2 regions of the Bacillus sp. NEB1478 genome follow, and region 1 is predicted to be linked to the other one. Evidence: riboswitches for the same ligand, from Rfam matches in the RefSeq annotation. Region 1 holds a riboswitch; the other holds the start of a gene.
The links. Region 1 has a riboswitch for cyclic di-GMP ahead of RGB74_RS01895 (anti-repressor SinI family protein). Riboswitches for the same ligand answer to the same signal wherever they lie in the genome.
Positions count from the first base shown of each region.

Region 2: another riboswitch for cyclic di-GMP. It lies ahead of RGB74_RS12230 (GGDEF domain-containing protein); the one in region 1 lies ahead of RGB74_RS01895 (anti-repressor SinI family protein).

Region 1 is NZ_CP134049.1:384,230-392,454, reverse strand. Features, by position in the region: gene RGB74_RS01930 (paeninodin family lasso peptide) at 1-1,201, opposite strand, end outside; gene RGB74_RS01925 (acyltransferase family protein) at 1,648-2,820, opposite strand; gene RGB74_RS01920 (hypothetical protein) at 3,027-3,452, opposite strand; gene RGB74_RS01915 (DUF2569 family protein) at 3,686-4,147, opposite strand; gene RGB74_RS01910 (hypothetical protein) at 4,168-4,563, opposite strand; gene RGB74_RS01905 (hypothetical protein) at 4,668-5,036, opposite strand; gene RGB74_RS01900 (NAD(P)H-dependent flavin oxidoreductase) at 5,271-6,239, opposite strand; cyclic di-GMP riboswitch class I at 6,441-6,525, shown strand; gene RGB74_RS01895 (anti-repressor SinI family protein) at 6,554-6,706, shown strand; gene RGB74_RS01890 (helix-turn-helix domain-containing protein) at 6,776-7,096, shown strand; gene RGB74_RS01885 (SGNH/GDSL hydrolase family protein) at 7,293-8,063, shown strand; gene RGB74_RS01880 (STAS domain-containing protein) at 8,196-8,225, shown strand, end outside.
Region 2 is NZ_CP134049.1:2,476,535-2,484,759, forward strand. Features, by position in the region: gene addB (helicase-exonuclease AddAB subunit AddB) at 1-1,478, opposite strand, end outside; gene RGB74_RS12225 (GGDEF domain-containing protein) at 1,757-2,815, opposite strand; gene RGB74_RS12230 (GGDEF domain-containing protein) at 2,933-3,868, opposite strand; cyclic di-GMP riboswitch class I at 4,078-4,167, opposite strand; gene RGB74_RS12235 (protein kinase family protein) at 4,241-4,894, opposite strand; gene RGB74_RS12240 (YhjD family protein) at 5,001-5,360, opposite strand; gene RGB74_RS12245 (WYL domain-containing protein) at 5,374-5,583, opposite strand; gene RGB74_RS12250 (STAS domain-containing protein) at 5,680-6,510, opposite strand; gene RGB74_RS12255 (DUF2243 domain-containing protein) at 6,647-7,015, shown strand; gene RGB74_RS12260 (peptidoglycan recognition protein family protein) at 7,009-7,728, opposite strand; gene chrA (chromate efflux transporter) at 7,853-8,225, opposite strand, start outside.

The sequences.
Region 1 (8,225 bases):
TAAATATTTCGGAGTAATAATCCAGTGCCGGTCCCCAAGAAATCGTCGTATTACCTCTTGAGCCAACTAAAAGTACACCTATATTTTTTTTATGCGCAGCATCATAAATACCTTTTATCCATACAGAATTCTCAAAAAATTTATATGGCATTTCCATAATATTTAACCAATTATCAATTTCTGAATAAGGTGATTGATTTTTGAAGTCTAAATATAAATCAGATATATTTCCAGTATAATTTACAATTGCTTTAATATATTCTCTTTCATCAGGTACTCTATGTTTATGGGTCCAATCTATATATTCTGATATTGGAACAAAGCTGAAAGTATGTAATTTTTTATCTATTTTTTTTAGACTTCTGGCACCAATACTAACGACAGACCCTGAATCAAGTCCACCACTCAGTTGTGCTCCAATTTCTTTATGTGACCTTAACCGGGAATTTACTGCTGTATTAAATATTTCTTGAAACGCCTCAATATACTCACTTTCAGATTTATATTTAATCTTTTCATCAACACTTATTGTGCAGTATCTACTTAATGTAACCTTTCCTTTATATACTGTTATAAAATGGGAAGGGGGAATTGATTGTATATCTTTAAATACTGTTGTAAAACCATTTGGGGAATCAATTATATTTGGTATCGCTAAATAATCTGCTATCCAATGATCGTTTAATCTGTTTGATACATAAGGAAGCTGTAAAAGCGGTTCCATTACTGTACAAAATGCAAATAAGTTTAAATCATTATAATAATAAAGTGTACGCGATCCGGAAAAATCCCTTGCTCCAAAAAGTCTATTATTTCTTTCATCCCATATCATAAAAGCAAAGTCTCCAATTAAATACTTTGGAGTATCTTCCTGCCATTTACAGTAAGCTAACAAAATTAATTCACAATCCGTAATCTCATTACGAACTGCCATTGGAACTTTCAGATGCCGAAATAAGTCTTCTCGATTATCTAAAATTACATCACCAGTTATAGCTAATCTTTTTTCATAATCATAAAAGCATTGTTTTTTATTAATGTTTTCTGGCATGATCCATTGTGCTAAACATCCAAAAAAAATTTTATCTTTGGAGTAATTATCTATGCTATCGAAAGGAAATTGTTTCAAACTCTCCAACATTGAATTTCCTTCATAAGAAACTGATTTATTTACATGAAAAACACCAGTAATAGCACTCATATTTTCTCCGCCTTACTCCTTAAAAATTCTTAAAAAAGAATATTTTAGTTAATTTCGTTCTTTATAACGAACGTTATATTTTTAAAATTACCATCATTTTTCAGATATGTCAAAGTTTTTTTGTGTGATTATCTAAATTTTAAAAAGCCCTTTTCTAAAAAATTGTTGCTTCTGGGGCATTTTTGTAATTTGACTCCAATGACAGGTTGATTGGAGTGTAAGGTGCGAGATACAGGATAGGAGCAGCGTGACAGGTGAGACATAGAAGGTAGAACGTGCCAAGATGGCTCACCATAAGCCTCGCGGAAAGCGTGCATCCTGAAACGGAGATCAACTACTTCCAAAAATAACAAAGCTTGCGAAAAACAGGCTTTTAAAAAAAGCCTTGGGTTTTCTACACCAAAGCTCAAACAATGTTTTTTTGTATGTAAACTGTCTTTTCATTTCTAGGAGCTCTGGCGAAGCTTTACAATATCACTCGTTTCTTCATAATCTTGTTTTATTGACTTTGCCCTTGTTAAGAATTTCCCAAGTGTTATTGCAGGTTTTTCGACTAGGTAATACATAATAGTTGAAACAACAAAAGTTCCTAATACTACAACCAAGCAGATAGACCATATAGGTATAACTCTATTTAAAAAATGTATGCATGAGAATAGTACAACCAAATGTGTTAAATACAAACTATATGAAATCTTTCCAATAAAATTTAATATATTATTTCTTAAAATTTTGGACATATGACCTGGTGAAATGGCTAAGACAATTAAAATCATTGCCCCAAAAGAGGTTACCCAAGTATCAATTATTGCTCTATAATATGGATTAAAATCTTGAATAATTATGTTTAATATAAAAGAAGGGTGAGCATAAAGATATAAGACGATTCCAAGTATAAACAAGGAAATTTTTTTAATGCCACTTATATTTAACATTTTATTAATTATGTTTACTCGATATTTTGCAAGTAGCGCTCCTAAAATAAATAAGGAAGTGCAATGAATTGTATAATAAAATTCAGTACCTAAAAAAGGCTTTTTAGCTATTAAAGAAAAAAGAATACTTATCAAGGATAATATTATGGCTAATCCCAGACCTTGTTTTAAATTTGTTTTTATTATTAAAAACATTAATATTGGAAAAACAAGAGAAATTCTTAATTCATGTACTAATGACCAAATTACATTATTTAGATTACTTGTAAATGTACCAATTAATAAAATGTGGTCCTTAATAGAATTACCATTTATTTCAAATGACCAATTCACATTAAACCATTCTGTAAATCCTTCTATTTTTCCTGTATAGAATATTTCTCTACAAATAAATGCAAATATAATTGCAATTATGTACGGAACATAAATTCTAAAAAAACGTTTAATAGCGTATTTTCCATAATTAAAATTCTTGTTAATATAAAAAGGTAATGATAATACAAAGCCACTTAAAACAAAAAATAATGTTACTGCTTCACTCCCTGCAATTACTCCGCGTAGTAATCCAAATTCAAAAATTAATTTCGAAAAAAAAGTTTCATTAAACATTAGATACATATGACCAAAAAATACAGATAAAGAAGCTAATCCCCTCAGTGAGTCTAGTTCGTCATATCTATTGATAAAAATCCCCCCTTTTTATATTCTTTTTAACGAACAAACGATAATTTATTTACGTTTATTTTTTCAAAAACATTACAATTAAAGATAATTTTAGTTCTTTATAAAGAACATGTCAATAGTTGCTATTTATCATATAAATAACTCATCCTAACATCCACTATACAAAAAAGACTGTCGGCCAATGGCCGACAGTCTTTAAACATATACTATTTCGCTGTTTTTCTAAATTTGAATACGAATCCAATAATGAATGACAGAATTGTTGTAACCAATACTGCTGTTGTAAGTGTTGTGATTCCTGAGTTGATTCCTACCGCATTGTACACTTGTACACAAACGCCGAATGGAACTGCAAAGAATAAAAACACCATCCCGAACAAAGCGTTTTTTGTATTATAAAGTGCTGTCTTATGAGCAAAGTCGAGCACTTTCAAACTTAAAATCCAAAATACACTTGCTATTGACCAGAATAGGAGCATGGATGTAATAAATGAAGTAGAAGTCATACCCATAATTCGATCAAGGACAAGGTTCATATTCTCCCAGACCATCACCGTCTGATAAAGTCCTAGTGCAAATAGTGCTGCTAAAAAAACAAATGCGTATTCAAATCCTGATGTATTATTTTTCATCCCCAAATATACTCTCCTTCCCTAATTCCGGTAAACCGAAACATCATTTTCAAATTATTTTACAATATTTTTTCCGAAATTTAAACCCCTTAATTTTTTAAATGTGCTTTTTTGGGGGACAGACCCCACAAAAAGACATATTTATCTTATTTGTTCATTCAGGAAGGACACTCAGTTTGATAACCAAAAAGCAGCCCCTAACCACTTCTGGGTGGTTAGGGGCTGCTTTTACCTTAGTTTACGAATGTATTTTTAACTCGAATGGATTTTGTTGCATATGAGCCCCAGATCAATAGAGCGATTCCTGCCATAAATGTGTTAAAGAAAGCCGGCAGTCCAGTATCTATATCGTCGATAAAAAGTAATGCTAAATCAAATAGTGCAATGGTATATAAGTTAATCTGCAATAATATTAACCATGTTTTCACGAAAGATTTTTTCTTTGAAAAAAATAAATATAATAAAATCACATTAATCACGAGAAGGACAATATTCACAACTAATTCTCCATAAATTAACACTTTTATTAAAGTGGATTCCAATGTATATGATTTTATGGCATCTATTCCCGTGATGATTGAATTGAATTTATCTGGAACTGCTAAAAGTAATCCTACCGCAACTAAAATTAGCCAGCCGCCAAGTCCTTTTAGTTGTTTTTCTTTTACGATTTGCTGAACTGATTTATTCTCCACAAAAATGTCCCCTTAACTTCTTAATTGAAAAGTTCTTCCTTGATGTCCATCTGAATGACGCCTTTTGTATCGATTGCTTGTAATGTTATCATCGACTCTCCTGAATATCCCTGCTCGAAATATCCAATCACAGTTTTAGTATGTAATGTCCCTTTGTCATCTGTATAAAGGAGCTTCATCGTATTTTCTCCAAACTCTTCAGTTGGTGTTACTTTGAGCTTATATTCTTCTTTTGGTTGGATTGAAGGGATTTCAATATCTGACGTTATGTTCTGGTACGTAATTTTCAAATCCGAGATATTCTTATTGGTTTGATTTTTTATTGTGATGTTAAATCCAGGTTGGTCCCTCGAAATGATATAGGCTCCAACAGTTAGAATACTTATAAATAAAACAACAGCTATAACTCTTTTCATCGTTTAACCTCATCATTAAATACTAAAAAAGCAGTGAGACCATAAATAAAATCTACTGCTTTCGTTTTATCCTATAGGTTTTTTAGGTTATCTCTTCTGGAATCCTATCTTATTGCTGGGGAAGCTAACAGTTTTTCGATATGACTCTTTAGAAGATCTGACTTCGTGTAGATCGTTTTTTCAAATTGCTCAATTGTCGTTTGGTTGCCATTGCTTTTGATTCGATCTTTATTAATCATTTCTTCTAGATGATATTTGCTCGTTTGCTCTAAAAGTTTCCCGTTTTCTGTTTGTGTGATAAAAACAAACACATCCATATCCCGATAATTGAGTTCGATCTCGATTCCAATATCTTTATTTTCATATAAGAAGGTGGTCTTCCAGCTCCCATCTGTCGCAATAGGATTTGTAAACCCATAGTTGCTTACAAGAAAAGAAAAGCTTTCTTCTGTTTGTGATGAGAATAAATTCATGATGACACCTCCATTATTTTTAGATTTTAATCAAATCATCTTCTATTGTTACCTATATTTTCTTCCTTTTGTTCATTAATCCTCTTTTGTAATGATTATGTAAAGAGATATTTTATTAATGTGCTTACATCATAGCAAACTATTGTATGCTTTTTCTTAATTTGTTGTGGATAATCTAACAAAATCCCCCATTTCCAGTTTACAAATTCTTGAAATAGGGGATTTGTTTAATAGTTATTTAGAGATTAATAAATCTTTTGTTTCCAGAGCTTCTTTATATTCTACAACAAGTTCTTCAACAACGTTTTTTATGGTAGATATTTTTTTGATGCTTCCCACCCCTTGGCCAGCAGACCAGATATCTTTCCATGCTTTTGCTTTAGATTCTGTGAACGATAGGTCCACTGCATCTTTTTTCTTGAGATTTTCAATATCGAATCCTGCTCTTTGCAAGGATGGAAGAAGATAATTTCCATTAATTCCGCTTATTGCATCTGTGTAAATGAGATCTTCGAGTGTCGATTCAATCAGCATCTGTCGGTATTCTTCACTAGCTGAAGACTCCTCAGTTGCGATGAATCTCGTTCCCATGTACACGAGATCTGCTCCAAGTATTTTCGCTGCAAGAATGTCCTCACCTGTCGAGACCGATCCTGCTAAAACCGTAATGCCATCCCAGAATTCTTTCACAGCTTTTAAGAATGCAAATGGATTGAGTGTACCACCATGTCCCCCTGCCCCGGCACAAACGAGAATAAGTCCGTCTATTCCTGTTTTCGCGGCTTTACGAGCGTGATCTAGAGAGATTACATCAGAAAAAACCAATCCCCCATAACTATGTACGATTGCAGCAACATCTGTAGGATTTCCAAGAGAGGTAATCACAACTGGCGGTTTGTATTTTTGTATTAACTCCAAGTCTTCTTGAAATCTTTTGTTTGTGCGATGAACAATTAAATTGACTCCCCATGGCGCGACTTTTTCAGTCGGATTTTCATTCTGATATTGTTCAAGTTTCTCAGTAATATGAATCATCCAATTTTCAAGGAGTTCTGATGTTCGTGCATTTAATAATGGAAAAGTTCCGATGATACCAGCCTTACAGCTTTCCATCACCATTTCCGGGCTGGAAACTAAAAACATCGGAGCATTTATTACAGGTAATAATAATTGTTTCGACAAATTCGTTGGTAATTTTGACATCAAACTGAACCTCCTCAGAAGATTAACGTTAAAATAGTTTTCCACAGTTATTGTCAGAATCCTTCATATTTAACTCTTTTATGATTCAATAGCCTCAATTTCACCATGAAATATTACATTTTTGTAACAGCCATTTTCTGACAATTTTTTCTTTATCGCTTGTTTATAATCAAATTATATTAGGAAATTCGAACTAATACCTTCAGACAATGGCAAACATTATCGAAAGAGATGGGCGCAAAGCCACGGGTCTAAAGCAAATTGCTATGATCGCCGGGTTACCTGAAAAATCACCTATCTGGAGGGATCTTTTAGTGGAAAACACAGTAACGTTAGATCGTGAGTGGATTGATTTAATGAAAGAAGCTAGAGATCAAGGTTTCACTAAAGAAGAGATTGTTGAATTTTTAAAAAACCCAGTCGCTAAATTAAATGAAGTCTATATGCAGAAAATCGTCAATTCCTAATTATATTTACTTCATCTGTGCAAAAAGTTATAATATAGTCAAATTATTCACAAATGGGGAACGCACATGATGATTGGTGAACGAGTAAAAAAATACCGTATGGAAAAAGGGCTCTCCATAACAGCTTTAGCTGAAAAAGCTGGAGTTGCTAAATCCTACATAAGTGCATTAGAACGAAATATACAACAGAATCCATCCATACAGCTCTTAGAAAAAATCGCTGATGTTCTAAATATTTCAGTTGATCACTTGATTAATCAAGAAGTCGATACAAAGAATTTAGACCACGAGTGGGCAGAGCTTGTAAAGGAAGCTATGGGTTCAGGTGTGAGTAAAGAACAATTTAAAGAATTCCTAGAGTTTAATAAGTGGAAAAATAAACAAAACTAGCCAATAGGTCTCCCTATTGGCTAGTTTTTTTATAATTTTTTTTCTGTTATCGAATATGACGTATTCTGTTGGATTTTCAATGAAAACGTCATTTTAATTTGATTTACATTCTCCTTTATAAAAGGTACGATTATCTTTATAAAGAACGTTTTTGTTCTTAATAAAGACTATGTGTATATAAGGAGGATATTCATTAATGCATTTCGTAAAAAAACAGCTTCCATTACTGCTCTCATTACTATTGTTGTCTTTATTCTTTTCTCCACTTAAAGCAAATGCAGCTACAAACGAGAATAATCACATTACTTATGTAGCTTTAGGCGACTCGTTAGCTGCCGGTGTAACCCCTACTAATTCGCTAGGACTCGGATATCCGCATTATTTAACTGGAATACTTCAACAAGCTAACTATACAGTCACACCTGGTTTTTTTGGAATCCCTGGTTATACAAGCTCTGATGTATTAAATGATCTTACAGTTCCAACTCGACCACTTTATTACCCATTACAAAATGCCATAAAACAAGCTGATATTGTTACGATTGATATTGGAGCAAATGATATCCTCAAAAAACTAACAACTGGTCAACAAGTTAAAAATACGGATATCCAAAAAACAGTAAGTAATTTAACAGCTATTTTGGTAGACATAAAAAAGAAGAATCCTTCTGCAAAGGTTTATGTTATGGGTTATTACAATCCTTTTCCGCATGCTAATTCTTTGTATGCCCCATATGTCCCTACCCTTGTAAGTGTACTCAATAAATATAATCTAATGGCTGAGGGCATCTCAAAATTGTTAAATGCCACATTTGTACCAACAGCAAGTATAATTCAATCAAACTATGTAGTGTATTTAACAAATCCAAATAACATACACTTAAGCCCTGCTGGTTACCAAGCAGTAGCTGCAGAGTTTTTTAAAGCGATTCAATCCAACAAAACAGGGCAAGTCTCTATAAAATGAAAATAATAAATTGTATGCCTTTTCAACCTTGTTGATCAGGCATATTTTTTTATTTTACTTTTGTTTCATTCGTTTCAAAACAGGGTATAGATTTTAGATGTCAATTATTTATGAGTTGTTGGAGGATAATTTATGGATGTGACACCTAAAGATCGATTAAAT
Region 2 (8,225 bases), 1.8 Mb from region 1:
CGTTTTAATGGTGAAACAATCATTTCACGCAAATCATTGAATAGTTGTTCTTTCTCATCATCGCGTGTAGTTTTACCAAAATCTTCGGCTTCAAACCCTCTGAATCTCTTATATTGCCATGGTTTAGAGTCTGTCCATCTACTTCCTTGTATACCAAGAGCAAGTACATAGTTTTCTAGTTCGTCCATACCTCTTCTGATCTCTGTTGTCGTTTTGCTGATCTCATCAGCCGGGTATAGCAATTCTGTTTTGACCGCTCGGAAAACTGCCTCATACCTCCAATTTTTCAGCACAATATCTAAGGAAGAACGAATCAATTCGATCAGCGGATGATGAAGCATCGATTTTTTCTGATCTAAAAATACAGGAATGTCATAATCGGCAAAAACGGTTTCGATCAATGGCTGGTAGCTTCCTGAGTTACGGACAGTTACGGCGATATCACGATATCTGTATCCATGATCACGAACCAGCTCAATAATCTTCCGTGCTGCTCCTTCTACTTCTAATCTTAAATTAACCGCTGCTCCAATATGTATTCCTGATGAATCTGGAAAAGTCATTGCAGGTCTTGTATCATAATGTTTTTCAATATGTGAAATAGCATGCGATCTGAATTTCGGAGTTTCATAGCGTAAAACCGGCTCCATCAATTCCACACCAAGTTCTTGTGCTTTTTGTGATAATACTTGCCTAGTTCTTATCGTCATATAAAACACATCTAATTCATGAGGTTCAGACCCATTTTCTTGTGATGGATCTACAGTAAGTGCAATGGTTACTTTTTTCGCATGCTGCATCAATGCTGCTGTTACTTCTAGCTCCTGAGGTGTAAACGAGTGAAAACCGTCTATATAAATTTCACAGTTCTTGATCATTTCTGAATAAGCGATTTTTTCCTGCAGCAATCTCAAGTAATCTTCTGAATCTAAATATTGTTCAGCCAGCGCCTTTTCCAGCGCACTTGAAATTACGCTCAAATCGGATAATTTATCTTTCAGTACCTTCTTATTGTTTTCTTTCTGACCAAGACTTAAAAGCGTTTCTGCATTATAAGTTAAATGCTCTGAAGATACACAATATCGCTTCAGCTCTGTCATCATCATTTCTAGTAATTCATAAAAACCATTCTGCTCTGATGCTTTCTTAAAGATCTTAAGTTCTTCTTTTTTGTTCTCAATAATCTTTCTGAGCATCATCCGTACTCCAGAACTTGTGATGTGAAGCCGCGTCATACCCCCTGTTTCACCAAGAATACGCCAGGCTAGCCTTGAGAAACTATAGACTTGGGCTCTCATCATTCCGTTCAAACCTGGTGTACCTGCAAGTTTGTATTCTGATTGAAATGTCATCTGATCTGGTACTAAATAAATAATAGGACTTCCAGATGGATCATCTGCCAACTTTTGTTGGATGTCCTGAAAGACAGAGTGGGACTTTCCGCTGCCGGATCGCCCCAAAATAAATTGCAAACTCATATTTTCATCCCCTGTTCCGTACACAATTTCTGTTTTTATTATCTCATAATCTCTTATGAGAACAAAGGTTAGCATTCTCAAAAACAAGTAAATAAAGCTGGAATTTAAAGGATATCTCTTAATAAAAAGCTCGGTTTAATATTGTTTTAGCTCTTTTCTTAAAGATTATTGTTTTTTAATAAGATTTGGTTAAACTATCCTTTGATAAGAAGACTGGAGCGGAAATCAACATCGCCATCTCTAATAACAATAAAAAAAAAAGAAAACCCACTGTTATTTCAGCTGATTTCCTTTTTATGATCTACTTTGAATGTATTTCTTCCCGATGTTTTCGCATCGTAAAGAAGTGTATCCGCTCTTTTAATGAGATTTGCTGGCTTTTCGCCAGGATGATGGACGGCGATACCATAGCTTAATGTTACAGGCAGAACCCCTTGGTTTAATCTGTAGGGGTATTTTTTTAAATGGTCATTCACTTGTTCGATCGATCTCTTAACTGCCGATTCTTTATCTGTATGTATGATCCAGGCAAATTCTTCTCCCCCATAACGGTATGCAGTTCCTTCTTTCATTGGTAAATACCGTGTGAAGACAGAAGAAACAAGCTTCAGCACTTCGTCACCAACAACATGTCCATGAACATCGTTCACTTTTTTAAAATGATCAATATCACAAAAAACAAGTGTAAAGGAAGATTCATGTTTTGTTTTTTCTAATACATCTTCTTGAAATTTACGATGATTGAAAAGACCGGTTAAATAATCTTGAACAGACTGAAGCTGATACATGTTTTTCTCAAAAAAGTTCTGTCGTTCCTTCGAAGCTAATACCCCGCCATATAAAGCAATCAGCCACAAAAAAGTACTGTTAATAAAGAAATTAAAAAAGGTTTTTGTTTCTAAATATCCTGCATCATACAAGAATAGGGATACGAATCCTGTAAATATGGCGGCAGCTAAAACGATAGAACCTTTTAGTCTCCAGTAAATCGCAGCATGGATTACAATCAAATAACCTACTGGAATAAACGGACTTTCTGAATTTCCGGTAAGGAGCAGCAGCCACGAGTATACGATAAAATCAAAAACAATACCTCCACGCGTAAATATCCGATAGTAATAGGATTTCTCATGAAAGCGCCATAGAACAAACTGAGTAGCTCCCATATAAGCAATTCCTATTGTTAAAAGTAAAGGAAATGTCTCTTTATTAAAGTTCAATACGCTCGCAATCGGATTGTAATAAAATAAGGGTACGCAAACGATTACAAAAAACCACCGTAAAAGTGACGAGATTGTCTCTGAACGATGATCTGTTATTACAAATAAGTCTCTCATTACTGCCATCTTCTTTCGTATTTATGTTCCTAATTCTAGAAATTATAGCATATGGGCATACTTCCCTGATAAGACTTTTCTTTACATATTAGTAAAACGGTTCATTTGGCACGGGAATTATGTCTTGATTTCCCGTTTATTGCTATACATTCGTTCATCAGCTAGTTGAAGATAATAGTCAATATTTTCATATGCATCATTTAAGAGCTCTATAGCACCATAGGCGAGCGAAATGTCTTTATTCCAATTCATAAGCTGGTTCTCCATTTTTTCGACGAGAAGATACGAATCTTCTTCATTTAAACCTGGCAGTAAGAATACGAACTCATCGCCTCCAAATCTAAAGCCAGACGAAAGCTTTAGCCGTTTAGCCAATTCAGCAATTTGCTGCAGAAGTTCATCTCCGGCATGATGACCGTAAACATCGTTAATATGTTTGAAGTTATTAATGTCAAACATAACAAGCGTGATTGGCATTTTAATCTTCTTAGCATTTTTAATTTCACTTTCCAGACAATCATAAAAATAACGGCGATTATACAGATTCGTTAAAGGATCCCTGATACTGATCTCTTTTAAATCTTTAAATTGCTGTGAAGAAAATCCGCTCAAAAAGCCTGTTATCGAACGATGAGCCGCATGGTTCCATCGGTCAAGCATGATAAGCTGAATGTAAATATCTTCACTTTTAGTGACTTTCTTCATCTCTTGCAGTACGGCTTCTCTTATACTTGTTGAGAAACAAGCGAGAGAACGGTGCGGAATACGCTGATGCTTCAAAAAATGAATACCTGAGCGAAACGCTTTTTCCTCAGCTTGTTTCAAGAAGTCTTGAAAACGATGTTCTTTCAAAAACACAGCATGTACAATTCCGCGTAAAAATTTTTCCAGCACCCGCTCATATTGTTCAACAAAGCTGCTAAGAAAAGTATTAAAATCTTCATATAAATGCAGCTCTTTTTTATGTATATCAATCATAGATGGGATGGATTTTATAAATCTTTTATACAAATCTTTTTTGAGTGCGCGCAGGTCTAGTTGGCTTTCTTCCATATTAGCAACCCTCAAATCTTCAATAATTTACATACAAAGAGCCATCCCCCTTAAGAATTAAAGGGAAATGGCTCTTAATGCTTGATAAACTTGGAATCTCGTCTTGTTTTGTCCTTCCGGTGCTCATGTATTAGCAATACACTGAACTCCTCTGAACTCCACATCATCGATCTTCTAGCTTCAGAAACATTAATATGGCATCGTTCCCCTTTGGCAACCGGCTGCCATCGTATGCATCCACATACTTTAGGCCCATAGCTTTGCGTCCCAGCTTTTCAACTGGTTTGCCCTTATTACAAAGGTTTTTATGATTTATAGTTATTATATCCTATATAGGGAAAATGTGCCAATATTTTTTATAGGCAATATTAACTATTGTAATTTCTTTTCGATAGAATATTTTAACTTTCGATAATATCTATACCCTATTCGAACTAGATTTAAAACAAAATATGGAATGCGTATAGGGAAACGGTAAAGTGTTTTTTTGTAAAATTTGAAGTAGGCTTTTCTTAAATCTGCCCATTTTCTGCATTCTACCTGTTTTAAGAAGTCAGAAACATCGACAATAATTCCTCTGCCGTTACTGATCATGACATTCTTCCCATGAACATCAACAGGAAATAAGCCCTTTTTCTTCGCATAATTCAGAGCTTCATCGATATCATAAATGACTTTTTCAGGAATTTTAACACCTTTATGAACACAATCATAGAGAGTTACCCCTTCAATTCTCTTTAAAATCAGGAATCGATCTTCCGTATAATAGCATACGGAATAGCCAGGATGCTCTCCCAGTTTTTCATATACCTTCTTTTCTTGGATAAGGCCATGCGCTTCTCTTCCATAGATTTTAACAACATAAGCGGGATAGTCAGGATGAAGGAATACTGCGGCATAGTTTCCGCAGCCGATCAATTTCCAAGGATGAGGAGTGTTGATAGGGCATACCGGATCAAACGGACTCTGACTCTCTATAATCATTTCTCTATTTAACTGTCTTGTAAGCTGGATAAAGTGTTCCATACATTTCCTCTTTTTCGTTGGTATACCATGAGTTTTAGCATCTAGCAATACGTTCATTGTATACACAACCAGCTAAAAAGGAAACCAATTTGAAGGAAAGAAATTTCTATTGTGATGCAACGCGAAGATAAGACATCATGAGGGTTTCAGCTTTATTCTTCAAATGGACATTCGGAAATCTCATAATTTCACGATAACCTCGAATGAATATCTCATATTCGGTAATATCGTTATCTTTCTGGCCATCCATCACCTTAATTTTTCTTTTTCTTAGTTCAACGCGAACATCATGCAAGTCTTTGCTAATTTGATTCATTATCTGCTCTAAGAGAGCGATGTAAGGCTGCTTTAATTTAAATGCTGAACGGTTTACAACTTGTAAATCACGGTGAAAAACCGTTAATATAATCGGATACATTACGAATTTATCGATTAATGAACGTTCCTCTTCATTACCATACTGCATATAGATCCCCCTTTTAAGAAGGCAAAAATTTAAATTGAACAGATAAAATATTGCTGATTTCAAAGGTTCTTATTTGTTTTCGCTCAGAACAGAAAGCCGTAACAAGCTTACCGTCAAAAGCATAAGGCGTGATAAGGCGTTGTGTGATTGCACCGCTTTTAGAAAGGTAGATCACCTCAATCGGCGCCCTTTCTTGGATGCATCTCAAAAACATACTTGTCATGTTAGAGACCTCCTTTTTATCAGTATATACGAACACACGTTCTTTTAACACTAGAAAAAAATACCTGCCCTATTTGGGCAAGTATCTTTACAAAAATTATTTCGTTTTTGACTCAAAGCCCATCGCTTCAAGCTGCTGATACAGATTTCCCGCAATCGAAATTCCATCAAAGCTGATTCCCAAAGAAACTACTGTTTGTGCAAGTTCGGGGCGCATACCGCTTAATGTCACTTCAACACCTAATAATTTTAAGGAATTGATTACTTTAAATAAATTGTGTGCAACCATCGTGTCAATAACTGGTACTCCTGATAAATCTATAAATAGATGTTCTACCTGTAACTCGGTGCATCTCTCCAAAGCTGTTTCCATTATAAGCTTTGAACGATGTGTATCAATTGTCCCAACAAGCGGGAGTACTGCAATCGATCGAGTAAGACGGACAACGGGTACAGATAATTCTTCGATCGCTTCACGTGCAAGTCCCAATACTTTATTGTTGTTTTCTACATAAGCTACACTAAACGCGTGAACGGCTTCATCGAGCAGTGGATCTATAATGGAGGCTGCTTTTAACACCGTTTCTGCAGAGGATGTCTGCTTTTTTATCTCTTCTCTAATAAAATCCCATAATACAATTCTGTAAAAACGGGTACTGTGCAATGCCAGATCAAGAGGAACTTCATACTGAACAGCAAGTTCTCCATTTCTTTTTCCCCATTCGATGAATGCTCTTTCTACTTCTTCTAAATTTTCATATAACGCTTCTCCAAAATATGAAAAGAGTTCTCCGCGTAATTGAAGTACTTGTTCAGTGAGCTCCGGTGGATTTTGACCATGCTGGATTCTTACTTCATCAATTTTTTTTGCTAGTTCGTATTTATGTTTTACGATTTTCTTCCCCAATTGCTGCAAATGAACTTCCATCTCTATTATGATCCCCCTAAAAATATATAAAAATATTGCATAGCTCCTATCTATATACCATTATTATACATGAGGTAAACATTTTTATTTGAATAAAAAAGAAGTTTATCGGATCGCTAATTAGAGAGGGATACTTATGAAAATTTGGTTGGGGTTTATTTTTGGACTTTTCGCTATGTCTCATTGGTCGACTTACGCTTTTGCATTTGAATTAAAAGCAGAAACCGCTGCAGAACGAATTGGTGCAGTTTCTATTGGGGTTGCCATATTAATCATTATATTAATGTTAATCTACAAACGGTATGACTCCTCGTTTTTCCACGGATTCTTGGCTGCTATCGGATTATTTTTAACAGTAGACAATATTTTATTTCATTGGGTGTTTCGGCTGCATCGCATCACTAGCGGTCCAGAAGCGAATATCCTAGAACCATTATTTGTGATCGCAGGAATCGGTCTTGTTTATTATACGTGGAAAAAAGAGCAGCCGAAAAATTATCAATGATCAATAAAGACTGCAAAACCCGCTGCTTTTGCTTTGGCTGCCAGTTTTTGTGCATTATCTCTGGATGAAAAAGCACCGATTTGAACTTTATAAAGATTTTTAGAAGCAGTAACTGTATCTTTAAATACTTCATTTTGAACAATCATTTTTTTCAATTCATATTTTACATCCTCGATAAAAAAGGGAAATGACTTATCATACTGATGCATACTGTTAAGCGGATCTGATCTTCGTTTTGGATCCAGCTGAAAATGTCCTTTTATATGGTTTTCGGGATCCCAACTATACATTTCACACAAATAAGCAAAGAACCATACATAACGGTTGTATGCCTCTGTAAAATTAATCGACTGGCCGTAACACAACTCAACCCCGACTGCCCACTCGTTTGCATCTGATACGTTCGACCTCACATGCCAAGCCTTTTCTTGCAAAGGAATAATGACTAGAATCTGTTTATCATCAATAAAGACATGCGCTGATGACCCTAATTGCCTGCTGTTAAAATAACGGTAATTTTGTTGTGCAGTAGAATCAGGATTTCCTGTATCGTGTGCAACAACATAGCGGGGAATTCTATTACCGCCTGGTCGCTGCTGCAGCTCCTTTTTTATGTATTGATAGGTTACGGGGTACTTCTCTTCCATTTCATCAGCTCCTAATTTTTTCTTCCCTTCATCTATAAGTAGCTGAACAAAAGAAAAAAGAGCCATCGAAAAGGCTCTTTTTTTAAAGCTTTGTTAATTGATAGTGTTGATAATCCTTGAAAGTCAGAAAATCCACTCCCTTTCCGTGGACGAATCGCCAAGCCAGAAAAGAGCCTTACTAATAAAACAATTACGAGATTAATGATGTAACCATACCGCCAATAACAGCCGCAGCTACAATCATCCTAGGAGGCAATTTCCAGATTACGAGTGCTGTAAACGCAAGCGCAGATAAAACAAAATCTAGAGGTGCTTTTACCGTGCTCGTCCATAAAGGATCGTAAAATGCCGCAAGAAGCAACCCTACTACGGCCGCATTCACACCCGTTAAAGCTGCTGAGAATTTCATATTATTTCGAAACGAATTCCAATATGGAAGTGCTCCATACACAAGTAAAAAGGAAGGCAGGAAAATCGCAATGACTGCAATTAATCCACCGGTGATCCCAGCTGTCATCGTTCCCAGGTATGCAGCAAAGGTGAAAAGAGGACCCGGAACAGCC